2 regions of the uncultured Turicibacter sp. genome follow, and region 2 is predicted to be linked to the other one. Evidence: riboswitches for the same ligand, from Rfam matches in the RefSeq annotation. Region 2 holds a riboswitch; the other holds the start of a gene.
The links. Region 2 has a riboswitch for S-adenosylmethionine ahead of QWC74_RS01205 (methionine ABC transporter ATP-binding protein). Riboswitches for the same ligand answer to the same signal wherever they lie in the genome.
Positions count from the first base shown of each region.

Region 1 (4,440 bases), on a different contig from region 2:
CCTAATTATATTGTGAAAGATTATTTTGGTGAGAAAAAAGAACTTGAAGATTAATTCTTCAAGTTCTTTTCTTTTATATGGTAAAATAATGTTAATAAATGGGTGAAGTGAGGGATATTAGTGACGGTAGTTTATATTTTATTAATTGTGGTTATTTTTTTATTACTGTTAATTTTAATCAGACAAAATTTATATACAAGAAGTCGTCAAAATCCACAGTTAGATTTGCAGGTGAAACAATTGCTTGAGGAGCAACAACGAATGGAGAAGCGACTTCAGGATGCTAATTTTCAGTTAAGTGGGAGTTTTAATCAGGCGAATGAGCGAGTGCTTGAGCGTTATGGACAGTTTGAGCGGGTGATGCGAGATCAATTGAATCAGCATACGTCTTTGGTGAATCAACAATTACAGAGTGATTTTTCGAAGTTAAATGAACGGATTGAGTTTAATTTGCTGCGTATTAATGATAAGGTAAATGAGAGGCTAGATCAGTCATTTAATAAGACGAATGAGACATTTCAAAATATTTTGGTTCGTTTAGCAAAGATTGATGAAGCACAGAAAAAGATTGAAAGTTTATCAACGGACATTGTATCACTACAAAATCTGTTATCAGATAAAAAAAGTCGAGGAACGTTTGGTGAGGTGCAACTTTATCAAATTATGGCAGCTGTTTTCGGTGAAAAGAATGATCGTATTTATGAAACTCAGTATAAGTTATCAAATGGAACTATTGTAGATGCCATGCTTCATGCTCCACTTCCAATGGGGGATTTACCGATTGACTCGAAGTTTCCACTTGAAAATTATCAACGTATGATGGATCGAACTTTAGGGGAGGTAGAGCGTCAACTAGCAGAGAAACAGTTCAAACAAGATGTTAAGAAACATATTGATGATATTTTCAATAAATATGTGACACCGCAGGAAACTTCAGATCAGGCTGTGATGTTTTTACCAGCAGAGGCAATTTTTGCTGAGATTAATGCCTATCACCCAGATTTAGTAGCTTATTCGCAACGTAAAAGAGTATGGCTTGTGTCACCTACAACTTTTATGTCAACACTGACAACGATTCAAGTGATTTTAAATAATTTAGAACGGGATCAACATGCTTTAATTATTCAACAGGAGTTGAATAAATTAGGGGATGAATTCAAGCGTTATAAAGAGCGATGGGATAAGTTGAGTAAGCATATTGATAGTGTGTCGAAAGATGTTAAAGAAATCCATATTACAACTGAGAAAATTGGGACTCGCTTCGATGCTATTTCAAATGTTGAACTTGATTTTACAGAATAAGTCGCTAATATTTGACAAATAAATAAAAAGGCTTTATAATAGATAAGAATTAAATTTAATAAAATTACAATAATATACTCTTATTAAGAGCGATGGAGGCATAGGGGCCTATGAAGTCGCGGCAACCTCTGAAATTGAAAGGTGCCGACCCAAGCGAGTTTAACTCGAGCAATAAGAGGGTTTGAATCTACCTATTCAAGTCCGCTTATAGCGGGCTTTTTTTGTTAGCTCATCTTTCCGGCTTTGTCGGAATAGATGAACTATACATCTGCGTTTTTTGCAGATGTTATCCATTAGTGCTATTAGTGTGTATTCACTGTATTTGTGAATACACATAAAATCTATAATTAGACAAACTTTACATCGCGAAGGCGATGTAACAACCATTGTTAGAATATAATTTAGTGGAAAATAGGATTAGATTCAAGTTAATTGCAAAAATTAACGGCCCGAAGCATGATTTTATATCTAAAGCTTAATAATATAGAGTATTAATGTGAATTGAAGGAGGATATTATAGTGTCAGAACGTCGTTTATTTACATCAGAATCAGTAACAGAAGGTCATCCAGATAAAATTGCTGATCAGATTTCAGATTCAATTTTAGATGCGATCTTAGCCAAAGATCCAATGGCACGTGTTGCTTGTGAAACATCGGTAACAACTGGATTAGTGTTAGTGTTTGGGGAAATTACAACGTCTTCGTATGTTGATATTCAAAAAACAGTCCGTGAAACAATTCGTCAAATTGGTTATGATCGTGCAAAATATGGATTTGACGCAGATACATGTGCTGTGTTAACTGCAATTGACGAACAATCGGCTGATATTGCGATGGGTGTTGACCAAGCGTTAGAAGCTCGTACTGGTTCAATGAGTGATGAAGAAATCGAAGCAATCGGAGCAGGAGACCAAGGTTTAATGTTCGGGTTTGCTACAAATGAAACAGAAGAATTTATGCCATTACCAATCTCGTTAGCTCATAAATTAGCACGTCGTTTAACTGAAGTTCGTAAAAATGGAACATTAGACTATTTACGTCCAGATGGAAAAACTCAAGTAACAGTTGAATATGATGAAGCTTTAAAACCAGTAGCTATTGATACTGTATTATTATCGACTCAACATTCACCAGAAGTAACTCATGAGCAAATCGAAGCAGATATCAAAAAATATGTATTTGATGAAGTATTACCACAAGAATTAGTAACTGAAAATACTCGTTATTTAGTTAATCCAACAGGACGTTTTGTAATCGGTGGACCTCATGGAGATGCAGGATTAACAGGACGTAAAATTATTGTTGATACTTACGGAGGATATGCCCGTCATGGTGGTGGAGCATTCTCAGGTAAAGATGCAACAAAAGTAGACCGCTCTGCTGCATATGCTGCACGTTATGTGGCGAAGAACTTAGTTGCTGCAGGGTATGCAGATAAAATTGAGATTCAATTATCATATGCAATTGGAGTCGCACAGCCTACTTCAATTATGGTTGATACATTCGGTACAGGGAAAACTACGAATGCTAAAATCGTCGAAGTAATTCGTCAAAACTTTGATTTACGCCCAGCGGGAATCATTCAAATGTTAGATTTAAGACGCCCAATCTATAAACAAACAGCTGCATATGGACATTTCGGACGTACTGATGTAGATTTACCATGGGAACGCTTAGATAAAGTAGAAGCGTTAAAAGCTTCACTTTAATATTAAATAGATGTATAATAATAGCCTGATTTTTTTACAAAAAATCAGGTTTTTATTATGTGAGAGAGTGCTATAATATACTATGCTATAAAACTTTAAATTTTTGAAAGGAAGTGCCTAGTGTGCTAAAAAAACTGTTACTTATAATCAATCCGACGTCAGGTCGTGGGATGATCAAGGATTACCTTTTATCGATTGTCACTCAGTTTAGTTTAGCTGGATATGAAGTGACAGTTTATCCAACGAAAGCTAAGCATGATGCTGTGAGTAAAATGAAAGTCGCTCGAAGTTATGATTTGGTTATCGCAAGTGGTGGGGATGGAACGTTGAACGAAGTAATCACTGGCTTAATTGAAGCAAATGGGAATACTCCGATTGGTTATATTCCAACAGGGACAACTAATGATTTTGCATCAACACTTGGTATTCCTAAAAATGTTCCAAAAGCACTTGAACTCTGTTTAAATGGGAAACCAATGCCAATTGATATCGGGATGTTTAATGAGCGTTATTTTATGTATGTTGCTGCATTTGGGGCTTTTACAGACGTAGCTTATGAAACACCACAACCGCGCAAAAATATGCTCGGGGGACTTGCTTATTTAATTGAAGGATTAATGAAACTTCCAACGATTCAATCTTATCAGTGTAAAATTTATCATCGTGAGGGTTTTATTGAGGGAGATTATATTTTTGGAATGATTTCAAATTCGGATTCTGTAGCAGGGATTAAAAATGCATTTGGAAATCAAGCGGATTTAAATGATGGACTATTTGAGGTAACATTAATTCGAGCTCCTAAAAATTTGATTGATATTCATCGTATTTTAACCGACTTTTTAAATCGAACATATGATCCTGAATACGTGGTAACATTTAAAACAGATCGAATTACAGTTGAGAGTGAACAGGACGTGAAATGGACGCTTGATGGTGAAGATGGTGGAAGTATGAAACATGCTACCATTAAAAGTCTTCAACGACGTGTTCAGATTTTAAGTAAAGGTGAATAAAAAAAGAATTCAAGTATACTTGAATTCTTTTTTTATTACTAAATTTCTTATTATATACAAAAGAGTGTCAAAATATTCTTTTTATCTATGTTTTAATGACAAAAATGTATAAATTATTTATAATTAAAGGAGCTATGTATTGGAGAAGGAGTTGTGAAAATGAATCGAAAGCGGAGCAAGAAGGAAGTCTTAAAGGGAACATTAGCAATCGGATTATTAATAAATCAGTTTAGTAGCTTTGGGGCGATTGTTAATGCTACGGTATATGAGTCAGAAGTAGAAAATAATTCAGATATTGTTCAAGAATCAATTGATTCAAGTCAAGACGATCTACCAGATTTAGATGGAAACTTATCTAATGAAAGTACTGAAAATGAAGAGATTCAGAATCCGGGGGACGGTTTACCTGAAGAAA
Region 1 covers NZ_CALIOS010000040.1:21,425-25,864, forward strand. Annotated here, with positions in the region: gene QWC74_RS03865 (glycosyltransferase family 2 protein) at 1-54, shown strand, start outside; gene QWC74_RS03870 (DNA recombination protein RmuC) at 121-1,302, shown strand; SAM riboswitch class I at 1,380-1,480, shown strand; gene metK (methionine adenosyltransferase) at 1,822-3,012, shown strand; gene QWC74_RS03880 (diacylglycerol kinase family protein) at 3,135-4,025, shown strand; partial or broken gene QWC74_RS03885 (hypothetical protein) at 4,185-4,440, shown strand, end outside.
Region 1: it holds a riboswitch for S-adenosylmethionine, as region 2 does, so the genes downstream of both, metK (methionine adenosyltransferase) here and QWC74_RS01205 (methionine ABC transporter ATP-binding protein) in region 2, are expected to answer to the same signal.

Region 2 (4,440 bases):
GACATTGCAGCACCGTTTTGTTCTTTGATTGCTGCTAAATATCCGAAGTATAACCATTGGATAGCTTCTTTAGCTGTTGTAGCTGGTTTAGAAATATCGAAACCATGTTTCGCAGCCATTTCTTTTAATTCTTTTAACGCACGGTATTGTTCTGAAATCTCTTCACGTAAACGAATAGTTTCTTCGTCCATGATACGAGATGTATTGTTATGATCATTTAATTTTTCAGCCATTAAACGGTCGATTCCGTATAAAGCTACACGACGGTAGTCCCCGATAATACGTCCACGTCCATAAGCATCTGGTAATCCTGTGATAACACCTGATTTACGAGCAGCACGGATTTCTGGAGTATAAGCATCGAATACACCTTGGTTATGAGTTTTACGGTATTCAGTGAAAATGTGAGATACTTCTGGATCTACATGGAATCCATAAGATTCAGCAGCTTTTTCAGCCATACGAATTCCACCAAATGGTTGTAAAGAACGTTTGAATGGTTTATCAGTTTGGAAACCAACGATTGTTTCTAACTCTTTATTTAAGTATCCTGGTTCATGAGAAGTAATAGTTGATACGATTTTAGTATCTAAATCAAGAACTCCACCAGCCTCACGTTCAGCTTTAGATAATTCCATTACTTGATCCCATAATTTTGTTGTTGCTTCTGTTGGTCCTGCTAAGAATGAATCGTCACCCTCATAAACAGTAATGTTTTGATTGATAAAGTCACGCACATCAATTTTTTCTTTCCAGTTTTCACCTTTAAAGCCTTGCCAAGCTTCCATGATAATTCCTCCTTGTGGTCCAATTTGAACCTCTCTCTGAAATTTCGAATACCTGTTACTGCACTTTGATTTTATAACAGATAGCCTCATTTTGTAAAGGGTTTGCATAGCATCATAACATTTAACTATCCCCATAAACGTTATAACGTATATATCTTTTACATTGTCTATTATATTGCCGATAATGGAAAAAATCAACTTATATGCTCTAATATTTTGAAATTTTATTGTGACATTTTTATCCACCTAAAAAAACTTCTTTAAGATACATCCTAAAGAAGTTTTATATTAGGACAATATAGATTTTATTCCTAATATAACAATTAATATTCCACCAAATATATTAGCTTTATTTCCAATTATATGACCTAATTTTCTACCAAAGGTTGCTCCCATATAAGATAAAAGAAAGGCAACACCTGAAATGCAAATGACAGCTAACATAATCTGCTCATAAATTAGTCCATACGTAATTCCAGCAGCTAACGCATCGATACTTGTCGCAATACCAAACATCACTAATAATCTAAACGTGATTTTATTTGTTTTTCCAGTTCGTAAACACTTAACCTGACTACACTTTTTTTGTTGGCAAATCGGATACGGACAATTATCTGGTTCTTCTTCAAATGTTTCTTTAATCATTCTTGACCCCAAAATGATTAAAATAACACCTGCAATATATTGATTATAAGTTGTAATATTTCCACTTACGATTGTCAGCGAGATAATTCCTAAAATAAATAATAATCCTTGAAAAAATCCAAAGCTTGTCGCTACCTTCAAGCGCTGTCTTATTGAACTTGTAGCTCCATCCATTCCGAGTGTTATTGAAACAGCAAAAGCATCCATTGCCAACGCTACTGACATTGTAATAATAACAATAATGTAATCATTCAATAAAATCTCCCCCATCTCTAATCTTCCTTGCTCCTACATCTTATCTATTTACCTCATTTAATATACCTATTTTAAAATTAATCTAGAATTATTAAATATTGTATAAAAAATTAGGAACGCTAAACAAAAAAATATTTTTTAATTTCTTACCTTATATATATGTATTTCTGTATAAGTTAAAAAATGGAAAAAATAGATTGACTTTTAAACTAAACGCCTTATAATAAGTATTAAGTCACAACAAACTAAAATTTTATACAGATACACAAACTCTTATCAAGAGCGGCGGAGGGACAGGCCCTGTGATGCCCGGCAACCATCAATTAATGATACGGTGCCAATTCCTGCAGATTTTTATCTGACAGATGAGAGAAAGTGTGACATTACATGCAAATGTAGTCCACCTTTCTACTTATCTAAGTAGGAAGGTTTTTTTGTATCAATGTTAAATGACTTATCTAAGGAAAGGGGAGAGAATATGATTATCCTTGATCAAGTTAAAAAAGTATTCCAAACTTCATCCGGCCAAGTAACAGCAGTTGATTCTGTTAATCTAGAGATTAAAAAGGGAGAAATCTTCGGAATTATCGGCTACAGTGGTGCTGGAAAAAGTACATTAATCAGAATGTTAAACTTACTCGAACGACCAACCGACGGGACCGTTACAATTGACGGAAAAGATCTAACTAAGGTATCTGCTAAAGAACTTCGCTTAGCACGTCAACAAATCGGAATGGTATTTCAACACTTTAACCTACTTTGGTCTCGAACTGTTTATGAAAATATCGCCTTTTCTCTTGAAATTGCTGGCGTTAAGAAAAATGAAATCAAACCTCGTGTACTAGAATTAATTCAATTAGTTGGATTAAGCGGGAAAGAAAATAACTACCCTTCCCAATTAAGTGGAGGTCAAAAGCAACGTGTCGGAATCGCTAGAGCGTTGGCAAATAACCCAAAAGTTTTACTGTGTGATGAGGCTACATCAGCCCTCGATCCACAAACAACAGACGAAATCCTAGACTTATTAGTCACAATTAATAGAAAATACAATTTAACTATCGTTCTAATTACACATGAAATGCATGTCATTCAAAAAATCTGTCACCATGTTGCCATTATGGAAAATGGTCGTATCATCGAACAAGGTGATGTCTTAACTGTCTTTAGAACCCCAAGTCACTCCGTTACTAAACGATTTGTAAAGCAAGTTGTCAATGAAGACGAATCACTTAATACGTTAGATACCCTATCAAAACAATTCCCTGATGGAAAAATTGTTTTATTAAAATACTTCCAAGGAAATGCTGAAAAACCATTTATCACAAACGTTATTCGACAATATGATGTTGATATTAATATTATTCACGGGAAAGTTGTTCAAACACAAGATGGTGGTTATGGATCACTTTACGTTCAACTAACAGGAAATGATATTAATTCTGCACTTAATTATTTAAAAGAGGCAGGAGTAGAAATTGAGGTGATGGCACGATGATTTCATCATTACTACCGAATGTACGCTTTGATAAAATGTTTGATGCCACAACTGAAACACTATATATGTCACTAATTGCTTGTATTTGTGTTTTCTTATTAGGTCTTATCATCGGATTAATCTTATTCTTAACAGGACCTAATCAGTTACTTGAAAATAAATGGATTAATCGTATTTTATCTGCTTTCGTCAATATATTCCGATCAATTCCATTCGTTATCTTAATTATTTTGTTACTTCCATTCACAAAATGGTTAGTCGGAAGTATGTTAGGTCCGAATGCTGCACTTCCTGCTCTAATTATTGGAGCAGCACCATTCTATGGTCGATTAGTAGAAATCGCTCTTCGCGAAATCGATAAAGGAGTTATCGAAGCTTCAGTCGCAATGGGAGCTTCAATATGGACAATTATTTGGAAAGTTTTAATTCCTGAAAGCTTACCTGCATTAGTATCTGGTATTACTGTCACAACGATTTCTCTTGTTGGTTACACAGCAATGGCCGGTGTAATCGGAGCAGGAGGGCTTGGTAATTTGGCCTATCTTGATGGATTCCAGCGTAATCGCATGGATGTTGTATTTGTAGCGACAGTCATCATTTTAATTATTGTCTTTACCATCCAAATGCTCGGAGATTTTATTACTAAAAAAATCGATAAACGTTAAAAGAAATCTGACGTTAAGTAACTATTAGATAAATCCTTAATTTTTCACGAAATTGAGATTTATATAGGAATCGTGGGGGAACACGATAAAAACAAAATCCAAGGAGGAGAATTAAATATGAAAAAATTATCTTTAGGTTTATTAAGCTTTGCTGCAGCCCTAACATTAGTTGGTTGCCAAAATGACACAAAACCAGAAACTTCTACACCAGAAGCGCCAGAAACTGAGGAAGTAAAACCTGCAGAAACGACAAAGTTATCTATTGGAGCATCTGCGGTCCCTCATGCTGAAATATTAGAGTTTGCTGCTCCATTATTATTAGAAGAAGGAATCGAGCTTGATATTACAGTATTCCAAGACTATGTTTTACCTAATACAACGGTGGAAAATGGAGAATTAGATGCAAACTACTTCCAACACATTCCTTATTTAGAAGAATTCAATGTTGAGCATGGAACAAACCTTGTAAATGCGGGTGGAATTCATATCGAACCTATTGGAGTTTATTCTAAAAAATATACATCATTAGATGAATTGCCAGAAGGAGCAACAATCATCATGAGTAATTCAGTTGCTGATCACGGACGTATGC
Region 2 covers NZ_CALIOS010000014.1:45,103-49,542, forward strand. Annotated here, with positions in the region: gene pflB (formate C-acetyltransferase) at 1-788, opposite strand, end outside; gene QWC74_RS01200 (manganese efflux pump) at 1,077-1,703, opposite strand; SAM riboswitch class I at 1,959-2,060, shown strand; gene QWC74_RS01205 (methionine ABC transporter ATP-binding protein) at 2,167-3,183, shown strand; gene QWC74_RS01210 (methionine ABC transporter permease) at 3,180-3,848, shown strand; gene QWC74_RS01215 (MetQ/NlpA family ABC transporter substrate-binding protein) at 3,966-4,440, shown strand, end outside.